DNA from 3 places in the Actinoplanes sp. CA-030573 genome. Region 3 is predicted to be linked to each of the others. Evidence: riboswitches for the same ligand, from Rfam matches in the RefSeq annotation. Region 3 holds a riboswitch; each other region holds the start of a gene.
The links. Region 3 has a riboswitch for cobalamin ahead of ACQP2F_RS20660 (ribonucleoside-diphosphate reductase subunit alpha). Riboswitches for the same ligand answer to the same signal wherever they lie in the genome.

Region 1 (6,834 bases), 1.8 Mb from region 3:
TGCACCTGGCCGACGTGGAAAACCTGCTCGGCCTGCTCGACCGTCTTGTCGACGCGGGCAAGTCGGTGATCGTGATCGAGCACCACCAGGCCGTGATGGCGCACGCCGACTGGATCATCGACCTCGGCCCGGGCGCCGGCCACGACGGCGGTCGCGTGGTTTTCGAGGGCACGCCGGCCGACTTGGTCGCCGCTCGCTCGACGCTGACCGGCGAGCATCTGGCTTCGTATATCGGTGCCTGATCCGATGCAACCCTTCCCCGCCCGCCGGTGTCTTTGGAGGGTGTGAGAGCGGGGAAGGGACACGCGATGGACGACTTCGACGAGTTCGTGCGCACGAGGTCGACCGGGCTGCTGCGCGTGGCGTACCTGCTCACCGGCGATCGCGGCGCCGCCGAGGATCTGCTGCAGGACGTGCTGGAGCAGATGTGCGCCCGCTGGCGGCGCCTGCGCGGCGGCGCGCCCGACGCCTACGCGCGCCAGGCGATCGTCAACCGGGCCACCAACCGGTGGCGGAAACGGAAACGGAGACCCGAGACCGGGCTCGGGGATCACGACGTACGCGCGCCCGACCACAGCGACGACGTCACCCTGCGCGAGTCGGTGGTGGCCGCGCTGCGCCAGCTGCCGCCCAGGCAGCGCGCCGCCGTCGTCCTGCGCTACCTCGACGACCTGCCGGTGGGCGAGGTCGCGGCCGCGCTCGACTGCAGCGCCGGAACGGTGAAGAGCAACACGGCGCGGGGTCTGGAGAAGCTGCGTGCGGTTCTCGGGCCGGAGCTCGTGCGAGAGGGGGAGCGGCAGTGACCGACACCGATATCCATGTCGCGCTGGAGCGGGCCACCGAGCATCTGAGCCCGCCGCCCGACCTGCTCGAGCGGGTGCGCGCGGGCGGCCGGCGCCGGGTCGTGCGCCGCCGGGCCGTGCTGTTCGGCGGCCTCGGTGCGGCGGTGGCGGCGGCCGGGTCGCCGCTGGCGCTCGGGCGTGGCCGCGGCGGCGAGGTCGCCGACCCGGTGACCCGCGGCGACCTGGCCGGCGACCGGCAGTTCCTGCAGGAGGCCCGGGCCGCCTGGAGCCGTGGCGCCGACGCGTTCGAGACCCGGTCGCGGCCGCACGTGCTGTGGGCGGGCACCACCCCGGCCGGGCCGGCCGCGCTGATCAGCCAGCGCGCGACCGTCGAGACCGCCCCGCAGGACCTGCTGGGCTGGGTCGAGCCGGTCGCCGGCGGCGGCCTGCGCGGCACCGGCTCGGTGCGGCTGATGCCGCCGGGCAAGGTCGAGCCAGGGGCGATCCTGATCGGCGAGCGGCGCGACGTGCTGGTGGTCGCCGATCTCGGGCAGCCGGTCGACCTGTCGGCCGACTACTCGTTCGACGAGGACGGGAAGGTGCGGCGGACGTACAGCCGGGTCTCGTCGGGGGCCGACTGGGTGTTCGTGCGCCGGGTGGCGCCGCAGGCGGAGAACGTGCGGATCGCCATGATCCGGGCCGGCCTGGGCGAGGGCATCCCGCTCGACAACTTCGGGGACGTGGTGCACGAGAAGACCAACCAGGTGCCCGAGCTGCTCGACCGGCGGCTGCCCGGCGCCACCGGGCCGTGGGAGATGCCGGGCGGCTACGACGACCTGTTCGGCTACCACGCGCAGACCGGGCTGGGCGCCTGGCAGATCAGCGGCGCCACGCCGGACGGCCGGCAGTTCACGGTGCGGACGCTGCCGCTGGAGGACACGGTCCGGGCGTTCTGGTTCCTCGGCGGGCCCGAGCCGCATTACGCGGGCCTGATGCGCGACGGCGTGGTGCGGGTGCGGCTGCCCGGCCAGCAGGGCGTGGTGGTGGCCGTGCTCAACGCGACGCTGCGCTACCGCACCCGCGGGGCCTGGATCCCGGTGAGCGACGTGGCGCTGCTGCCCGACGCCGCGACCGAGCTCGAGGTGCGGCCGCGGGGCGGCGGTGATCCGAGGACCGTGCCGTTGCCGTGACGGATAGGTTGGGGTCGTGACGATTCAGGGCCTGCGCCGGATCATCGTGTCGGTGGCGGATCTCGACCGGGCGCTCGCGCTGTATCGCGACGCGCTCGGCCTGGCCGAGAAATACCGGACGGAAGAGATCGCCATGCTCGGCGACCCGGAGGTGCTGCTGCACCGGCGGCCGCCCACCCCGGGCCGGGCCGGGGTCGCGGCGAGCTATCTGGTCGACGACGTCGACGCCGTCACCGCCGCCGCCGAGAAGGCCGGCGCCGCGGTGATCGACCCGCCGGCCGTGCAGCCGTGGGGCGAGCGGCAGGCGGTGCTCACCGATCCGGACGGGCACGTCTTCTGTCTGGTGAGCCCGGGTAACGGGTAAGAGCGTCGCCATGGACGTCGTGATCGGCATCGACACCGGTACCACCGCCACCAAGGGCATCGCGGCCACCGCCGACGGCCGGCTGCGGGCGCACACCAGCGTCCACTATCCACTCGCCGTGCCCGGCCCGGGCCGCGCCGAGCTCGACCCCCAGCACCTGATCGACGCGGCGGTCAAGGCGCTCACCGACGTGGCCGCCGCCTGCCGCGAGCAGGGTGACGCGGTGCGGGCCGTCAGCCTGAGCGCGTTCCTGCACGCCCTGGCCCCGATGGACGCCGCCGGCCGCCCGCTCGGCCCGTTGGTCACCTGGGCCGACAACCGGGCCGGCGCCCAGTGCGACGAGATCATCGCGGCCGGCCGCGACAAGGCGCTGCAGGCCCGCACCGGCACGCCCGTGCATCCGATGTCGCCGCTCACCAAGCTCGCCTGGTGGCGGGCCACCGACCCCGAGCGGCTGCGGTCGACGCCGCGGTGGGGCGGGGTCAAGGAGCTGGTGCTGACCGCCCTCGCCGACGCGCCGTTCCTGCTCGACCTGTCGGTGGCCTCGGGCACCGGCCTTTACGACATCCACTCCCGCACGTGGGATCCCGAGGCGCTCGACATCGCGGGCGCCCGGCCCGGCCAGCTGGCCGAGGTCGTGCCGACCACCACCGTCCTGAAGCTGCGCCCCTCGATCGCGTCGGCGGCCGGGCTGCCGGCCGGCACCCCACTGGTGATCGGCGCGGCCGACGGGCCGCTGGCCAACCTCGGCCTCGGCGCCACGCCGGCCGGCGTCGCGGCCGTCTCGCTCGGCACCAGCGGCGCCCTGCGCACGGTCGTCGACCGGCCCACCGCCGACGCCGCCGGGCGGCTGTTCTGCTACGCGCTGACCGAGGACCGCTGGGTCATCGGCGGTGCGGTCAACAACGCCGGCTCGGTGGTGCGCTGGGCCGGGCAGAGCTTCGCGTCCGGCTTCGAGCGCCCCGGCGCCGAGGGCGAGGACGAGGACGAGCGCGACGCCGCCCTGCTCATGGAGGCGCAGAGCGTGGCGCCGGGCAGCGACGGGCTGCTCTGCCTGCCCTACCTGCTGGGCGAGCGCGCGCCGTGGTGGCGGGCCGGCATGCGCGGCGCCTACCTCGGGCTGCGCCGCGAGCACGGCCGCGCCCACCTGGTGCGCTCGGCGGTCGAGGGCGTGTGCCAGCAGCTGGCGCTGGTCCGCGACTCGTTCGCGGCCGAGGGCTTCCCGGTCACCGAGGTGCGGGCGACCGGGGGAGCGGTCGCGTCCGAGCTGTGGGTGGGCGTGCTGGCGGCCGCCCTCGACCTGCCGGTGGCGATCGCCGGCACCCCCGAGGGCACCGCGCTCGGCGCCTGCCTGCTCGGCCTGCACGCGCTGGGCGACCTGCCCGACCTCGACCGCGCCGCCGCGCTGATCGCGATCGGCACGCCGACCCGGCCCGACCCCGAGAACGCCGCCCTCTACGCCCGCCTGCGCCCGCTGATCGAGAAGTCGGCCCTGGCCACCATGGATATCGTGCGCGAGCTCGACCGCCTGGCCCCGCCGCTGGAGACGGCCGCCCACCCGTCTTAGAGATGGTGGTCACCGCTGGTCACGTTGACGGTCCGCCCGGCGGTGCGAAAGCATGGCGGGCGAGCGGTAGCGGAGGAACCCGGTGCGATTCCGGGACGGTCCCGCCACTGTGACCGGGTAGTGACCCGTCCCGTCGTCGTGGCCCATCGCCACGGCGTTTTGTCGTCGCGGCGTTCAGCGGTGTCGGGGAGCGTCGATCCGGGAGCCAGGAACTCCGGCCGCTCGTGACGCTCATCGTCCGGGCGTGGACACCCGGGCAGAAGGGACCTCCGTGACGCCGTACCCGTTCTCGGCCGTGGTCGGGCTTGCCGACCTGCGCCTCGCGCTGTTGCTCACCGCTGTCTCGCCGGATGTCGGCGGGGTTCTGGTGCGAGGAGAGAAGGGAACGGCGAAGAGCACGGTGGTGCGTGCCCTGGCCGCGCTGCTCCCGCCGGTCACGGTGGTCCGCGGCTGCCGCTTCGCCTGCGATCCGGCGGCGCCCGACCCGGCCTGCCCGGACGGCCCGCACGCGGCGCGCCCCGACGGCCCGCATCCGGCCGGCTCCGACGGCCCGCACGCGGCCGGCTCCGACGGCCCGCACGCGGCCGGCTCCGACGGCCCGCATCCGGCCGGCTCCGACGGCCTGCACCCGGCCGGCTCCGACGTCTCGCTCTCGGCCGGTATCCCGGCGCTGTCCCGGCCGGCCGCGCTGGTCGAGCTGCCGGTGGGGGCGACCGAGGACCGGGTGGTGGGCACGCTCGACATACAGCGTGCGCTGGCCGACGGGGTCAAGGCGTATGAGCCGGGCCTGCTCGCGGCCGCGCACCGCGGCGTGCTCTACGTCGACGAGGTCAACCTGTTGCCCGATCACCTGGTCGACCTGCTGCTGGACGCGGCGGCGATGGGCCGGGCCCACGTCGAGCGGGACGGGGTGTCGGTCAAGCACGCGGCCCGGTTCCTGCTGGTCGGCACCATGAACCCGGAGGAGGGCGAGCCCCGGCCGCAACTGGTCGACCGGTTCGGCCTGGTGGTGACCGTCGGGGCGCCGCGCGAGGCCCGGGAAAGGGCCGAGGTGGTGCGGCGGCGGCTGGCGTACGAGGCCGGCCCCGGCGACTTCGCGGTGCGTTTCGCCGACGACGAGCACGCGCTGTCGCAGCGGATCGTCGCGGCCCGGGAACGGCTGCCGCGGGTCGTCCTGCCGGACGGCGAGCTCGACCGGATCGCCCGGGTCTGCCTCGCCTACGGGGTGGACGGCATGCGCGCCGACATCGTGGTGGCCCGGTGCGCGGTGGCCCTGGCCGCGTGGCACGGCCGGGAGCGGGTCACGGCCGGCGACGTGCGCGACGCCGCCCGCCTGGCCCTGCCGCACCGGCGGCGGAAGGACCCGCTCGACCCGCCCGGCACCGACGAGCAGCGGCTCGAGGAGGCGCTGGCGGAGGCCGAGGCCGAGCTCGAACGCGAACGCGAACGCGCCGATCGGGAGCGAACCGAGCGGGAGTGCGCCGAGCGGGAGGAGCGCGAGCGCGACGGCGGCCCGGACGACGACCCCGACGGTGGCGGCTCGCCGACCGGCGGTCCCGACGATGCCAGCCCCGACGGCTCGGGCGGCTCCGACAGCTCGGGCGGCTCGGGCAACTTCGGTGGCCCAGGCCGTTCTGGTGGCTGGAGCGGCTCCGGTACCCCGGGCGACATTTCGGGAAAGTCGGATTTGGGAGCCAGGAGAGGCGTGGGTGCGGCGGATGGGACCGAACACGGCGGAGCAGGACGGGGCGGGCCGGGACAGGGCGGCCTGGAGCAGAGCGGGCCGGGACAGGGCGGGCCGGGGCAGGGCGGGCCGGGACAGAGTGAGCCGGGGCAGGGCGGGCCGGGGCAGGTCGCGGTTGCGGGGAGTCCCTATCGGACCCGGACGCTCTCGATTGCCCGTCGTGGGGAGGGTGGGCATGCGGGGCGGCGGTCGCCGGCGTTCTCGCGGCGCGGGCGGGTGATCGGCTCGCGCGAGCCGCGCGGCAAGCTGGCCGGGGCGCCGCATCTGCCCGCCACCCTGCGGGCCGCGCTGCACCGCGGCGCGCGGGACGTCCGCCCCCGCGACCTGCGCGAGTCGGTGCACGTCGGCCGCGAGGCGAACCTGGTGCTGTTCGTGGTCGACGCCTCGGGGTCGATGGCCGCCCGCAAGCGGATGGCCATCGTGAAGACCGCGGTGCTGTCGCTGTTGCGGGACGCCTACCAGCGGCGGGACCGGGTCGGGATGATCACCTTCCGCGGGCACGACGCCGAGCAGGTGCTGCCGCCCACGTCCAGCCATGAGGTCGGGGTGCTGCGGCTCGCCGCCCTGCGCACGGGGGGACGCACGCCGCTGGCCGCCGGTCTGCGCCGGGCCGCCGCCACCATCGCCACCGAGCGCCGCCGGGACCCGCGTCGGCGGCCGCTGCTGATCGTGGTCACCGACGGCCGTGCCACCAGCGGGCCGGACCCGGTCACCGTGGCGCCCGCCCTGGCCGGGGTGGCCACCGTGATCGTCGACTGCGAGTCCGGCCCGGTACGCCTCGGCCTGGCCGCCCGGCTCGCCTCCGCCCTCGGCGCCGACCTGATGCCGCTCGGCCATCTCGAAGCGGCCACGGCCGGCTCCGCCACGACCATAAGGAAGGCTGCCTGATGCCGCAGGGGAAGGTCAGCGTCGTACCTCAGGACGGGTTGACCACCCGGCAGCGCCGGCGGCAGGCGGTCTTCGCGGTGCACACGGGGGACGGCAAGGGCAAGTCGACGGCGGCGTTCGGGATGGCGCTGCGGGCCTGGAGCGCGGGCTGGCCGATCGGGGTGTTCCAGTTCGTGAAGTCGGAGAAGTGGCGGGTCGGCGAGGAGTCCGCGCTCAAGGCGCTCGGCCAGGCCGGCGGCGCGCCGGTCGTCTGGCACAAGATGGGCGAGGGCTGGTCGTGGATCCAGCGGGCCGGCACC
Region 2 (6,834 bases), 2.7 Mb from region 3:
AGGCTTTGCAGGAGTACACCGAGGCGGCCGAACTCGGCATCATGACCCGTCCGGTGCTGGTCGGGCCGGCTACGTTCCTGCTGCTGGCCAAGGGTGAGGATCCGTTCGCCCGCCTGGACGAGCTGGTCGCCGTGTACGCCGACATCCTGCGCCAGCTGGCCAAGGCCGGCGTCGCCTGGGTGCAACTCGACGAACCCGCCTACGTCGCCGACCGTACTGCGGACGAGATCGACGCGCTGCGCCGGGCGTACGCGACGCTGGGCGAGTTGGAACAGCGGCCGCGGATCTTCGTCGCCACCTACTTCGGTGAGCTCGGCGACGCCCTCCCCGCTTTACTGGACACCCCGATCGAGGCGCTCGGCCTCGACCTGGTCGCCGGCGAGGGCAACCTGGCCGGGCTCGCCGCGGCCGGTCCGCTGCGGGACAAGACGATCGTGGCCGGGCTGGTCGACGGGCACAACATCTGGCGTACGGACCTGCGCGCCGCCGTCGCAGCCGGCGCGACCGTCGCCGGGCTCGCCGACCACGTGTCCGTGTCGACGTCGTGCTCTCTGTTGCACGTTCCCGTCGACCTGTCGGTCGAGACCCACCTCGACCCCGACCTGTACGCCCGGCTCGCCTTTGCTCGGCAGAAGGTCGACGAGGTCGTCCTGCTCGGCAAGGGGCTGCGCGACGGCACCGCCCACCTGCCCGACCCGCTGCCGCCGATCCCGGCGTCGTGGCGCCACGACGACGTCCGGGCGCGGCTGGCGGCGCTGACCCCGGCCGACCGGCAGCGCGGCACCTACACCGAGCGGGCGGCCGTCCAGCAGGCCCGCCTCGGCCTGCCGGACCTGCCCACGACGACGATCGGGTCGTTCCCGCAGACCGGTGAGCTGCGTAAGGCCCGAGCCGCGTTCAAGAAAGGCGAGCTCGACGAGGCCGGCTACACCGAGCGGATGAAGGCCGAGATCGAGCACGTCATCCGCCTGCAGGAACAGCTGGGCCTCGACGTGCTCGTGCACGGCGAACCCGAGCGCAACGACATGGTCCAGTACTTCGGCGACCAGCTCGACGGGTTCGGCACCACCGAATTTGGCTGGGTGCAGTCCTACGGCTCCCGCTGCGTCCGGCCGCCGATCATCTACGGTGATGTGGCCCGCAAGGCGGCGATGACCGTCTCCTGGTCGGTCTTCGCCCAGTCGCTGACCGGCAAGCCAGTCAAGGGCATGCTGACCGGCCCGGTCACGATTCTCGCGTGGTCGTTCGTCCGCAACGACCAGCCCCGCGCCGACACAGCCGACCAGGTCGCGCTCGCCCTGCGCGACGAGTGCCACGACCTGGAGGCGGCCGGCATCACGGTGATCCAGGTCGACGAGCCGGCGCTGCGCGAGACGCTGCCGCTGCGTAAGGCCGACCAGAAGGCGTACCTGGACTGGGCGGTCGGCTCGTTCCGGCTGGCCACCAGCGGGGTCGCCGACGACACCCAGATCCACACCCACCTGTGCTATTCCGAGTTCGGCGAGATCATCACCGCCATCGACGCCCTGGACGCCGACGTCACCAGCATCGAGGCGTCCCGGTCCAAGATGGAGGTCCTGGACGACTTGGCCGCGATCGGTTACAGCCGAGGCGTCGGGCCGGGCGTGTGGGACATCCACTCGCCGCGGGTGCCGTCGCACGACGAGGTGGTGTCGTCGCTGCGCCGCGCGGTCGATGCGGTCCCGGCGCGGCGGCTGTGGGTCAACCCTGACTGCGGGCTGAAGACCCGCGGCTACCCGGAGGTCGAGGCCTCCCTCAAGCGCCTCGTCGCGGCCGCCGCCGTGGTACGCGGCAACTGATCTTTAGCTGAGACCCCGGGCGGCGCCGGCCCCCCTCCGGCGCCGCCCGGCTCCATCAACGCCAACGGCACGGTCCATCGCGGACCGGGCCGTGGTGACGAGCGAAGGGATCAGGCGACCGTCAGCCGCTCCGGCGCGGAGTCCGGCTCCGGCGCGGAGGTTGTAGTAGGCCGTCGGCGTGTGACGCCGAGCATCCGGTCGACGAGCGCGCCGAACGTCAGCGCGAGCACCGTCCAGATGATGGCCTGGTTGATCAGCGAATACCAGCGGAACTTCCACAGCAGGTCGGCGTCGAAGCCCGGGTAAACGATCTGGCCGGGCGCGAACGTCTTACCGTCCACCGTCAACGGGGTGTCGAGAATGTTGACGATCGGCTGTGGTGTCTCGGTGGCCGCCCGGACGTACCCGAACTGGCTCGTCGCGTCGACGTTGGCGTGCAGGTTGCCCAGCGACGGCAGCAGCCCGATGTAGACGCCGTAGACGACCAGGAACGCCACCGCCGAGCCGACGATCGCGGTCACCCAGCCGAACCGAGGCGCCAAACGGCGGGCCAGCACGATCGCCAGGCCGAGCAGGACCAGCGACACCAGCACGGTGGCCAGGTAGAGTCGGCCGCGCTGCACGATCGTGAAGTCGTGGCCGATCGCCGGCGGGTTGGCCGGGTACCTGACGAACGGCAGAAGGTAGACGCCGGCGAAGCCGAACGCGGCGATGCCCCAGATCAGGTTGCGCGGGCGTACGCCGAACCGGCCGTGCAGCACCACGTAGGCGACCGCCACGAGGGCGCCCATCGCGGCGGCGAAGCCGATGATGCCGGTGGCGATACCGATCGTCGACTGGATCGAGCGGGAGAAGATCTCCGGGCCCTCAGCCGACGTCGGTCGGCCGGCCGCCTGGTTGAGCGCGTCGAGGATCGAGCCGCGGCCCTCTTCGTAGTCGATGGCCTTGTCGACGAGAGGCTCGGCGAAAATGTAGGCGAAAACCCAGGCGAGGAGGCCGGCGAAGGCACCGGAGACCGCCCCACGCCAGATAGCGCGGAGTTCCATGAGTGTCTCAGTCCCGGATCAGTGGCAGGGGAAGCCGAGGAAGTGCCGCGAGTCGTGAACCCACTCGTGGACGACCATCGACTTGCCGAACACCGAGACCATGCCCTCATCGACGCCGATGAAATAGTACGCGAGCAGCGCGAGCAGCACGGTGATGCCGAGAACGAGAACGACCCGCGTAGTCGACAACGCCTCGGGCGAGACGGTCGCGGTCGGTTTGGCAGCGGGTACGGGAACAGTCGTCATGAAGCCTCCTCAGGGATGATGCGTCCCTCATCGATACCGGCGTAGCGACGACGAAGTATCTGACTACAGCCCCGACCTCACATCGTGGCCTCACAGTGGCGCAACCGCCCCGGACTCGCACCGGGTTCCTTACATCGTCACATCGAGCCGAGCCTAGGTCCGCTCGCGAGCAGGGTCAACATCACGGTGTTTCGGCCGCTGCGCGACAAGCCCCGCGATCTGACACGCCGGACACTCGGAACGGTCCGGATCGGCACAGACGAGATGATTGGTCACGAGCCATTCGATACGGTCGAGAAGCGCCGCAAGATCATGGATCTCCCGGGACAGCCGATGCATCCGCGCGTCGCGAGCACCAAGCCGGCGGCGCCCGGCGAGCAGGCTTTCGTACAGCTCAACCGGGATGACGACGCCATCCTGACCGTCGATCTCGACGTGCGGCGGCGGAGGATGCTTGGTCATCCTGAGCGTCGCTCCCTCCGGCGTGACGATCCTTACAGCGCTCGCCGTCCGAACAGTAGCGCGTCACCGCTGGAGAAATCGCTCCCAGTAATCACGGCGCTCCGCCTCGGGCGTCAAGACGCAGTCGCCGCAAGTGCCCCCGCCGGGGATCCGGTAGTACAGGCAGCAGTTGCGGCGGACCAGAAACCAGCGGTCCCGGTCGGGATCCGGATGGTGCAACGTCGCCATCCCGGCCAGTGGCGGCACGGTCAGCATCTCGGCGACGGTCGTGGCGGCGCGTTCGGCGGCGGCCGGGTCGCCAGCGTTGTCGGCGATCATGCCGGCCGCGCCGCCGAGCGCCGATGCCACGTTGCCCCACAGCACCTGCGGCGACAGTGTGAACCGGTGCCGGAAGACCTCCAGCACCGGCCCGACCAGACCGACGACCGCCGTACGGGTCAGCACTCCTCCCGCGTCGCCGCCGGCGCGGTGGAGAGAGTCGTAGGCGATCGGGACCGGGCCACCTTCGACCGGACGCCACCACAACCGGCCCGGATCAGCCAGGGGCACCACGCCCGTGAGCGCGGCCGCCCCGAGCAGCGGCGACAGCAGCCGGGCGGCCAGGCCGAGGAAGATGGTCGAGGCGACCACCCGCTCGCCGATCTGATCGGGGCCGAGCCCGGACATCCGCATGATCACTTGCTGGCCAGCGGTGACTCGCTCGGCGATGACCTCCGGTTCCAGCAGATCGGCCAGGGGCCGCCAGCCGGCGGCCGTGCGACGGGGCTGCCAGGCGAAGTACGGTCCGAGCCCGGCGGCGGCCTCCAGGGCCGGACCGGCACCGTACTGTTCGGCAGGCACGCCGCTCACTCTATGACCAGCCCGGTTACGGCGGCGACGGCGTCGGCCAGGGTCACGGTGGTGACCTGATCATCCCAGCCTTGCCCGGCGGTGATGACGGTCGGCCGCCACGGGAGGCTGTCGGCGACCGTAGCCAGCAGTCCGGGCATCGCCGGGTGCCGGGCGTGGCTCCACAGGACGACGGCTGCGGGGTGGCTGCGGGTGATCGCGTCGGCCAGCGTCTGCCGGGAAAGGCCGGCACCGAGGTGGATCGACGCGATCTGCTGCTCGGCTAGGGCGGCGGCAAGCGCGTCTAGGGCCGCGACGTCGCGGCCGGCGTCCACGGCGATCAGCAGTGTGCGTACCGGCGAACCGGCCGGCGGCCGTGCAACTGCCGCGAACACCTCGCTCAGGGCCCGGCTGAGCACGCGCCGGGCCACCGCTTTTCGTGTCTCGGCGTAGCGGCCCTGGCTGATCAACACGTACGCCGGCCCGGCCAGGGTGTGGTAGGTGTGCACGACTCCGTGGGCGGTGACCGCGGCCCGCAGTGTCTCGTGCAGGCTCAGCACGTCGAGGCGGCGGGCGGCCCGGGCCAGCCCGCGCGCCGCTGACTGTGTGCTCTGGTCGGTCACCGGATGCTCGGCCGGCCACGGGGTGACCTCGCGGCGCGCCATCCGGGCGGCTTCGGCGGCCGGCATGCCGCGAGCGGTGAGCCGGGCCATCACGGTCAGCGCGGCCACGTCGGGCGGCGTGTAGCGCCGGTGCCGGCCGGCCTGATGCCCGGTCGGGCCGAGCCCGTAGCGCTGATGCCAGGTACGCAGCGTCGTCGGGGCCACGCCGAGTCGCCGCGCGAGTAATCCGGGGCTGAGCCCCCTGGTGTCATCCACCGCCGACCCGCCCTCGAGGTCACCGACAACGACCACACCCGCATCGGGTGTGGGCAGTGGCAGGTCTTCGGACTCGTGGGCGTCCGGCACGCTTCCTACTGGCCGTCGCTTCCCGGACCCAGCTCGGGTCCAGTGCTCTGTGACGGCGGTCGTTCCCACTCACCGCTGCGGGGCAGTCCCGGAATCACACCGGGTTCCCTCTTACGACGCTCACCCCCGGCCAGGGGCGGGCGAACCGACTGCCCCCACAGCTTACTGCCGGCCAGGCGCTGTAATCACCGACAGCTCCAGCGGCGCCGGGATCTCGGCCTGCCCCGGGCCGCCGGCGTGTACCCAACCGAGCAGGTCGGTGAGGATCGCGTCGTCGAGGACCAGTCCGAACCAGACCGGCCGGGCGCCCGAGCGGCGGGCTGTCGCGGTCGGGTGGACCACCATGACGTTGGCCTGCTCGCACACGTCCAAGCACACACTGGTCCGCACCCGGTGGCCGTCGCCGATCTCGGCGCGCAGCCGGTCGAGCTGAGCGTCGTGATCGGTCGACGGATGCTTGAGCGCGTTACCGCAACAGCAGTCTCGGCACACCGTCACCGTGCATCCGTCGATGATCGTTTCGCTCACCGGCCAACTTTAGCCAGAGCGATCAGCCGCGGGTGGCGTTGGAGTAGGGGCACACCTGGTGGCGCCGGTCCGCTCCTCGGGAGAACTCATCGGATCACCCCCACGCCAGCCGGACGCCGAGCGCGACGCAAACGGCCGCGCACCCCCCCAGTTGAGCCACCGTGCCGTACGGCCGCGGGCCAGCCGCGCGCCGAGCCGCCCCGCCGTGGCGGCCAGGGTGATGTCCACGGCGAGCTGTACGGTGATGAACAGGACGCCAAGGGTGATCAGCTGGCCGGTCACCTGCCCGGCGGCGGGCCGTACGAACTGCGGCAAGAACGCCACGCTGAACAGGATCATCTTCGGGTTGAGCAGATTCGTCACCAATCCCCGCACGAAAGCGTTACCGGTCGCGACACCGAGCGCGGCGACCATGCCGGCCCGGGCGCCGTAGCGGCCGGCGTTGGTGATCACGAACATCATGTCCGGACCGGGAGTGATCATCAGCAGGACGATCGCGGTCAGGTAGCCCAGCAGCACCGACGTCGAGATCACGGCCGTCCCTCCAGCGCGCCCCGCAGGGCGAGACGGTGCCGGCGGCGGATCTCCGCCTGATGGAAGGCCTGCCGGTCCTCGTCGGTCTCCGGCAACAGCGCCGGCACAGTACGCGGTTTGCCGTCGTCGTCGACCGCGACCATCACCAGATGGGAGGTAGCCACGACCGTTGGCGGCACCGCCCGGTCCCACCGGTCGGCGGTGACCTTGACTGCGACCTCCATCGAGCTGCGCCCGGCCCAGGTGATCCGGGCCTGCACGTGCACGACGTCACCGACCCGAACGGCCTGCAGGAACAACGTCTCGTCCATCGCCGCGGTGACCGCGGGACCATCGGAGTGGCGGGCCGCGACGACCCCGGCGACCGAGTCGATGAGGTTGAGGATCCGGCCGCCGTGCACC
Region 3 (7,462 bases):
ATGGAAGGCGGTCAGGTGGGAGGCGAGCAGGATGTTGGTGTGCCAGACCCGGCCGTAGGAACCGACGCCGGCCTCCTGCCAGTAGTGGGGATCGAACCAGTAGCGATCGACCAGCGCCTCCTCGTAGACCGCGTAGGCGGCGGCCAGCAGGCACAGGCCGGGCAGCCCGAGCCGGTAGCGCCGGGTCAGCTCGCGGCAGAGCAGCGCGCCGCTGCCGTAGAGCGCGGCCATCAGCGCGAGATTCCACGGCAGGAGCAGGCCGAGCGGTGGGGTCGCGGTCGGGAGGACCTCGCCGAGGAACGGGGCCACCAGCACGATCACGACGGCGGGGAGTCGGGTCACGGTGACCAGGGAACCAGGGCGCGATGATCGCTCGCTGCCGACTTTGGTCCACGGTGGTGCGACTTTGGTCGATCGTTCCGCTCATCCGGATCGGGTGATGCGGCACGGAGATCAGCGATGGCATCCTGCCTTGCTGAACTTCGGGCGGCGGGGGCGGTCGTACAGGACATCGCGGTGCGGGACGGGTCCCGGCGCATGCTGGTGCTGGTCTCGGTGGGCTACTTCCTCAGCGTGTGGGCCTGGGGCCTGCTGAGCCCGCTGGCCCCGCTGCTGCGCGAGGACGCGGGCCTGGACGCGGCCGGCCAGGCGCTGGTGGTCGCCCTGCCGGTGCTGGTCGGCTGCCTGGGCCGGGTGCCGGTCGGCGCGCTGGCGGACCGGTTCGGCGGCCGGGCGGCGTTCCTGGCGGCCCTGGCGGTGTCGATCGTCGCGCTGGCCGGGCTCGCGGCGGGCGGCTACCGTACGGCCGGCGGGCTGCTGGCGGGCTCGGCCTTGCTCGGGGTCGCGGGCACCACCTTCGCGGCCGGTGTGCAGGTGGTCAGCGGCTGGTTCCCGGGGCCGGGGCGGGGCCTGGCCGTGGGCGTGCTGGGCATGGGCGTATGCGGCAGCGCGGCCGGCGGGCTGACCGCGGTGCGCTGGGCCGGCGCGTACGGGATGGCCGTGCCCTTTGTGGTCAGCGCCGTCCTGCTCGCCCTGTGCGGGGTGGCGCTCGCGGTCCTGGGGCGGGACGCGCCGGCCGGGTCCCGGCGGACGGGCGGGCTGAGCGCGGCGCTGCGGCTGCCGATCACCTGGCGGGCGAGCGGGTGGTATGCGGTCCAGTTCGGCGTGTTCGTGGCGTTCTCGGTCTACCTGCCGGTGTATCTGGGCAACGCCTACGGGCTGCCGGCCGCGGACGCCGGTACGTGGATGGCCGCCTTCGTCGTCGTGGCGGTCCTGGCCCGGCCGATCGGTGGCTGGCTCGCCGACCGCGTGCCCGGGCGCCCGCTGGTCGTCTCGCTCGCCGCGCTGGCGGTGGTCGCCGGGGTGCAGGCGTTCACTCCGCCGCTGCCCGTGGTCGCGGTGACGCTGCTCGCGATGGCGGTCGCGCTCGGCGTGGCGAGCTCGGCCACGCTGGTGCGGGCGGCGGCGGGTGCCGGGCCGTCCCTGGTGGGGCTGGTGACCGGGCTGGTGACCGCGGCGGCCGGGCTGGCCGGGTTCGCGAGCCCGCTGCTGATGGCCGCGTCGTATGCGGTCACCGGCGGCTACGGCGCGGCGGTGGGACTGCTCGCCGTCGCCGCCGCGGTCGCCGCCTGGAGTGCCGCGAGGCCAAGACGAGGAGCGCGGCCGACGTGAGAGGGCCGCGGCCGAGAGGAGAGCCGGGAGATCAGTCGACCAGGGCGGGCAGCCCGTCGATGCTCTGCGCGTTCCGCGTCCGCCGGTACTCGGCCAGATCGTCGTCGGTCTTGCGGTCGGCCCAGCGGGTCAGCAGGTCACGATCGCCTTCGTACGCCATCAGCGGCACCTGGTAGCCGCACGAGTCGCTGATGCGGTCGACGGTCACCTCGATGACCGCCCGCAGCCCGTGGGCCGGCGGCGCCGGGAAGGCCCTCACCAGCTCCGCGAACCCGGTCGACTCCGGCACGGCCACCCGGCCCCGGCCGTGCAGGCGAACGATCTTCGGCGGGCCCTCGAAGGCGCACGTCATCAGCGTGATGCGGCCGTTCTCGCGCAGGTGGGCGATGGTCTCGGCGCCGCTGCCGGTGTAGTCGAGATAGGCCACCCGGTGCTCGTCGAGGACGGCCAGGCACCCCCGGCCGCCCTTGGGTGAGACGTTCACGTGGCCGTCCGGGCCGCTCGGCGCGGTGGCCACGAAGAAGACCGGCTGCCGCAGGAGGAACTCGCGCAGCCGGCCGTCGATCGATGCGTAGACCTTGCCCATGCGCCCATGGTGGCACGCATGGGCGACGGCCGGTCAGAAGTCGTCGTCGAAGCTCACACTTCCGGTCACGCCCACCTGGTACGCGGAGACGCGGCGCTCGAAGAAGTTCGACAGCTCCTGGACGTCCTGCAACTCCATGAAGGCGAACGGGTTCCCGCTGCCGTAGAGCGGCTCGATGCCGAGCACGGCCAGCCGGCGGTCGGCCACGTGCTCGAGATAGGAACGCATATCGGCGAGGGACAGGCCGGAGACGCCCTGGGCGAGCAGGTCCTCGGCGAACTGCACCTCGCACTCGACGGCCTCGGCGAGCATGTCGCGTACCTGCTGCTCCATCTCGCCGTCGAACAGATCCGGCTCCTCCTTCCGTACGGTGTCGACGACGTCGAAGGCGAACGCCATGTGCATGGACTCGTCGCGGAACACCCAGTTCGTGCCGGACGCCAGCCCGTGCAGCAGCCCCCGGGAGCGCAGGAAATAGACGTACGCGAAGGCGCCGTAGAAGAAGAGGCCCTCGATGCACGCCGCGAAACAGATCAGGTTCAGCAGGAAGGCCCGCCGATCGGCGCGCGTGGCCAGCGACCGCAGCTCGAAGATCGAGTCGATCCAGCGGAAGCAGAACTCGGCCTTGCGGGCGATCGACGGAATGTTCTCGACCGCGGCGAACGCCTCGAAACGCGCCTCCTCGGAGGGAACGTACGTGTCCAGCAGGTTCAGATAGAACTGGACGTGCACGGCCTCCTCGAACAGTTGCCGGGAGAGATAAAGCCGTCCTTCCGGGGAGTTCACGTGCTGATAGAGGTTCAGCACCAGATTGTTGGCGACGATCGTGTCGCCGGTCGCGAAGAACGCCACCAGCCGCGACACCAGGTGCCGCTCGGCCGCCGACAGCTTGGACAGGTCGGCGAGGTCGGAGTGCAGGTCGACCTCCTCCACCGTCCAGGTGTTCTTGATCGCGTCCTTGAAGTGGTCGAAGAAATGCGGGTACTTCATCGGCCGCAGGGTCAGGTCCATTCCGGGGTCGAGCAGCATTACTGGCAGGCCTCACACGATTCGGGGTTCTCCAGGGAGCAGGCGACGGCGTCCGAGGCGGGAATCACCGCGACGGTCGCCTGCTGAATGCGCGTCGCGGGCCGCGAGCGCAGGTAATACGTCGTCTTCAGCCCGGATTTCCAGGCATGCAGATACATCGACGAGAGCTTCCCAATGGTGGGCGCGCTCAAGAACAGGTTCAAGGACTGCGACTGATCGATGTACGGGGCCCGGGCCGCGGCCAGGTCGATCAATGCCCGCTGCGGCAGCTCCCAGGCCGTACGGAACAGCTCACGCACGTCGGCGGGCAGCTCGGCGATGCCCTGCACCGAGCCCTCGGCCCGCTTGATCTGCTCGCGGATCGGGGCGGTCCACAGCCCACGGGCCTTCAGCTCGCGTACCAGATAGGTGTTGATCTGCAGGAACTCGCCCGACATCGTCTCGCGCTTGAACAGGTTGGACACCTGCGGCTCGATGCACTCGTAGCAGCCGGCGATGGAGGCGATGGTGGCGGTCGGCGCGATCGCGACGAGCAGCGAGTTGCGCAGGCCGGTCGCGGCGATCCGGTCCTTCAGCGCGGCCCAGCGCTCGGTCTGCGCCGGCGTCGCGCCCCACAGCTGCGGGTGCAGCTCGCCCCGGGCGGCGCGCGTCTCGCCGAACGCCGGGTGCGGGCCGAACTCCGAAGCGAGGCCGGCCGAGGTCTCCAGCGCGGTCAGGAAGATCTCCTCCTGTACGCGGGTGGACAGCTCCCGCGCCGCGGCCGAGTCGAACGGCAGGCGCAGCGTGAAGAACGCGTCCTGCAGGCCCATCAGCCCCAACCCGACCGGACGCCAGCGCGGGTTGGAGGCGACGGCCTGGTCCGACGGGTAGTAGTTGATGTCGATGACCCGATCCAGGAAGACGACCGCCGTACGTACGGTGTCGCGCAGTTTCTCCCATGCCACCCCCTCGGCCGTGACGTGCGCGCCCAGATTGATCGAGCCGAGGTTGCAGACCGCCGTCTCGGTGTCGCTGTTGACCTCGAGAATCTCCGTGCAGAGGTTGGAGAGGTGGATGGTGTTGCCGGGCCCGCCGGTCTGGTTGGAGAGCCGGTTGGACGCGTCCTTGAAGGTCATCCACCCGTTGCCGGTCTGCGCGAGCGTCCGCATCATCCGCCCGTAGAGGTCGCGCGCCTTGACCGTCCGGACCGCCTTCTTCTCCGCCCGCTTGTAGGCCTCCTCGAACGCCTCACCGAACAGATCGGGCAGCTCCGGCGCGTCGGACGGGTCGACCAGCGACCAGTCCTCGTCGGCCTCGACCCGCCGCATGAACTCGTCCGGGATCCAGTTCGCCAAGTTCAAGTTGTGCGTACGCCGGGAGTCCTCCCCGGTGTTGTCGCGCAGCTCGAGAAACTCCTCGACGTCCGGGTGCCACGGCTCGAGATAGACGCACGCCGCGCCCTTGCGGCGGCCGCCCTGGTTGACCGCGGCGACCCCGGCGTCGAGCGTCTTCAGGAACGGGACGATGCCGTTGGACCGGCCGTTCGTGCCCCGGATCAGCGCGCCCCGCCCGCGGATCCGCGACCAGGAGATGCCGATGCCGCCGGAGAACTTGGACAGCTTCGCGACCTGGTGATAGCGCTCGTAGATCGAGTCGAGCTCGTCCCGCGGCGAGTCGACCAGGAAGCACGACGACATCTGGGTGTGCCGGGTGCCGGAGTTGAACAGGGTGGGCGAGCTGGGCAGATAGGCGAGGCTCGCCATCAGGCGGTAGAACCCGATCGCCTCGGCCGGCGTCCTCGACAGGCCGCACGCCACCCGGAGCAGCCAGTACTGCGGTGTCTCGACGACCAGGCGGGTGTGCGGGTGGCGCAGCAGGTAACGGTCGGCCACCGTACGGACGCCGAAGTATTCGAATCTCCTGTCGTTCTCCGGATCGACGGCGTCGTCCAGCTTGCGCGCGTTGCGGGCCACGAACTCCGCCGTCGCGTCCCCGATCAATCCCAGGCCGTGCGCGTAGCGGATGGATTGGCTGAAGCTCGCGACACCCTGAAGGCGAACTTCCTTGTCCACGTACGCCGTGAGCAGTCGCGCGGCGAGCCGGGAGTACTGCGGTTCCTCGCCGATCAGCTCCGCCGCGGTCTGGATCGACAGCTTGTCCAGCTCGGCGGTGGTGGCGCCGTCGTAGAGCCCGCTGATCGTCTTGGTCGCCACCCGCATCGGGTCGACCTCGTCGAGCCCCGCCGCCTGGCGCTCCACCGCCCGCACGATCTTGCCGACGTCGACCGTCTCCAGGTCGCCGTTCCGTTTCCGCACCTGCATGACGTGCCGGCGCTGCTCCGGCACCGTCGTGGTGGTCGTCATTCCCCGTCCCCTCGTCCGTTGACGGACGCGCGGGCGGACGCCACCGGCTGGCTCGGCCAGACCGGCTGGTGGCGTCGGCCGTCCCGCGCGGCCTTCGACCGCCGCACACCGGTCGGCGTGCGGCGCGCTGGCAGGTCTTCGGACTCGTGGGCGCTGTTGTTCCTACCGGCCGTCGCTTCCCAGGCCCGGGCCCAGTGCTCGTGACGGCTTTCGTTCCCACTCACCGCTGCGGGGCAGTCCCGGATTCACACCGGCTTCCCTCTTGCCTCGACGACCCGGATGGATCACCGAACCAGCTGCGGGAGACACCATATCTTGGGGTGAGGCAGAAAGTGCAACACCATTGGTTGTGTCGGCGTGTCGCGTCCGCCGCTTGGGGTGAGCCGGCCGAGCCCAGGTCGTAGAGCAGCGGACCGGCCATTGCCGTGCTCCAGTCGATCACGCCGCAGCTACCCGAGCCGCGATCCAGGCGGAACGCCTCCGGTGCCGGATCGGTGTGCAGCGGGCCCCACGACAGCGTCTCCGGTCCCAGGCGCCCGTAGGCCTCGACCGCCGCGGTGACGGCCGGGCGCAGCCACGGATCAGGGCGCGGCGGAGGCTCGCTTCGCCGATCACGCGGGTCACATGCCGAAGTGGGCGCCGCGCACGGCGGCTACCGCCTCGGCGGGACCGGTCAGCTCCACGTCGGCGGCCTGCTGCCGGCCGAAGAGGTGGAGCAGCAGCTCGCCCGGCGGGCCGGCCAGCGCCGCGACCGGCTCCCCGCGCCGCGCCCGGACGGACTGGCCCGATCCGGCGCGGTGCAGGACGAGACCCACCCGGACGCGGCGGGCGAGGAACCAGGCCGACTGCCGCACATTGCGCCACAGGGCGTCGTCGAGCGCGGCGTCGTGCGTACGGGAACCGAGGCCGTTGGCGCGGCGCACATCCTCGTGATGCACGTAGAACTCGTTGAGACTCGGCAGCCGGCGCACCCAGCCGAGCCGGAAGAACCCGGGCGGCGGACCCGACCGCAGCGTCGCGACCAGCCAGGCGAAGTCGCGGGCGGCGAGCGCGTCCTGCCGGCGGCCGGCGAAGCGCGCCCACGGGCCCGGGACGACCAGCCCGGGAGCGGCGAGCGGATCGCGGTCGCGCAGGATCAGATGCGCGGCGAGATCGCGCGTCGCCCACGGTGCGATGAGCGTCGGCGCCGCCGGGCCGAGCTCGGTCAGCAGGTCGCTGAGCGAGGCCCGTTCGACCGCGTCGAAGAACACTCCTGGACCTTATCCGCCGCAGCTCCCGCCGTCGTATCGCCAACGCCTTGGCGATCACGTTGATCGGCACGCCTTCTGCCCGATGAAGCCGGGTCGCCCACCGGTCCACCGGTTAGTGTCTTCCGCATCGGTGCTCTCGTCGGCTCTCAACCGGCCTTGCGGGCGACGACCGCGTACATGCCGAGCGTTGATGTGCCAGACCGCCGATCCGCACGGTGACGGCAGCCGAAGTTACGAGCTCCGGTGTACGGCCCGGTTGATATCGACTGCTCGAAATCGGCAACTGGAGCGGCAGCCGGCGGAAGACCGCGCGCCCGGACAGGATTCGCCTCTTCCTCGGAGAGCGATCAGGTGGCCTTCCTTGCCAGTCTCTCGACAGAGCGACTCATGCACCGGCGTCCGAGACCGGCCGCCGACTGCGTGGCAGATATGCCTGGACGGTTGAGTCGTTTCGCCGACACGAGGCCTCAGGTCGGCCGACCAGCTCAGCGACGATGGGGCACGCGGTCCGGCCGAAATACCGATGTACCGGTCCGATCGGGCGTTCCAGGATGGCGGAGCCAGCGACCCTCCTGGGCCTGCGG

Region 1: another riboswitch for cobalamin. It lies ahead of ACQP2F_RS28970 (VWA domain-containing protein); the one in region 3 lies ahead of ACQP2F_RS20660 (ribonucleoside-diphosphate reductase subunit alpha).
Region 2: another riboswitch for cobalamin. It lies ahead of ACQP2F_RS32715 (MerR family transcriptional regulator); the one in region 3 lies ahead of ACQP2F_RS20660 (ribonucleoside-diphosphate reductase subunit alpha).

What each region holds. Positions count from the first base shown of each region.
Region 1 covers NZ_CP192038.1:6,257,206-6,264,039, reverse strand. Annotated here, with positions in the region: gene ACQP2F_RS28995 (ATP-binding cassette domain-containing protein) at 1-242, shown strand, start outside; gene ACQP2F_RS28990 (SigE family RNA polymerase sigma factor) at 309-803, shown strand; gene ACQP2F_RS28985 (hypothetical protein) at 800-1,972, shown strand; gene ACQP2F_RS28980 (VOC family protein) at 1,989-2,336, shown strand; gene ACQP2F_RS28975 (gluconokinase) at 2,347-3,903, shown strand; cobalamin riboswitch at 3,951-4,141, shown strand; gene ACQP2F_RS28970 (VWA domain-containing protein) at 4,148-6,535, shown strand; gene cobO (cob(I)yrinic acid a,c-diamide adenosyltransferase) at 6,535-6,834, shown strand, end outside.
Region 2 covers NZ_CP192038.1:7,122,838-7,129,671, forward strand. Annotated here, with positions in the region: gene metE (5-methyltetrahydropteroyltriglutamate--homocysteine S-methyltransferase) at 1-1,820, shown strand, start outside; gene ACQP2F_RS32695 (CbtA family protein) at 1,931-2,866, opposite strand; gene ACQP2F_RS32700 (CbtB domain-containing protein) at 2,885-3,112, opposite strand; gene ACQP2F_RS32705 (hypothetical protein) at 3,266-3,574, opposite strand; gene ACQP2F_RS32710 ((2Fe-2S)-binding protein) at 3,638-4,414, opposite strand; gene ACQP2F_RS32715 (MerR family transcriptional regulator) at 4,420-5,280, opposite strand; cobalamin riboswitch at 5,322-5,536, opposite strand; gene ACQP2F_RS32720 (hypothetical protein) at 5,533-5,868, opposite strand; gene ACQP2F_RS32725 (LysE family translocator) at 5,908-6,432, opposite strand; gene ACQP2F_RS32730 (acyl-CoA thioesterase) at 6,429-6,834, opposite strand, start outside.
Region 3 covers NZ_CP192038.1:4,430,909-4,438,370, forward strand. Annotated here, with positions in the region: gene ACQP2F_RS20640 (hypothetical protein) at 1-342, opposite strand, end outside; gene ACQP2F_RS20645 (MFS transporter) at 460-1,671, shown strand; gene ACQP2F_RS20650 (pyridoxamine 5'-phosphate oxidase family protein) at 1,703-2,257, opposite strand; gene ACQP2F_RS20655 (ribonucleotide-diphosphate reductase subunit beta) at 2,291-3,286, opposite strand; gene ACQP2F_RS20660 (ribonucleoside-diphosphate reductase subunit alpha) at 3,286-5,628, opposite strand; cobalamin riboswitch at 5,741-5,940, opposite strand; partial or broken gene ACQP2F_RS20665 (phosphotransferase enzyme family protein) at 6,068-6,202, opposite strand; gene ACQP2F_RS20670 (TIGR03085 family metal-binding protein) at 6,249-6,878, opposite strand.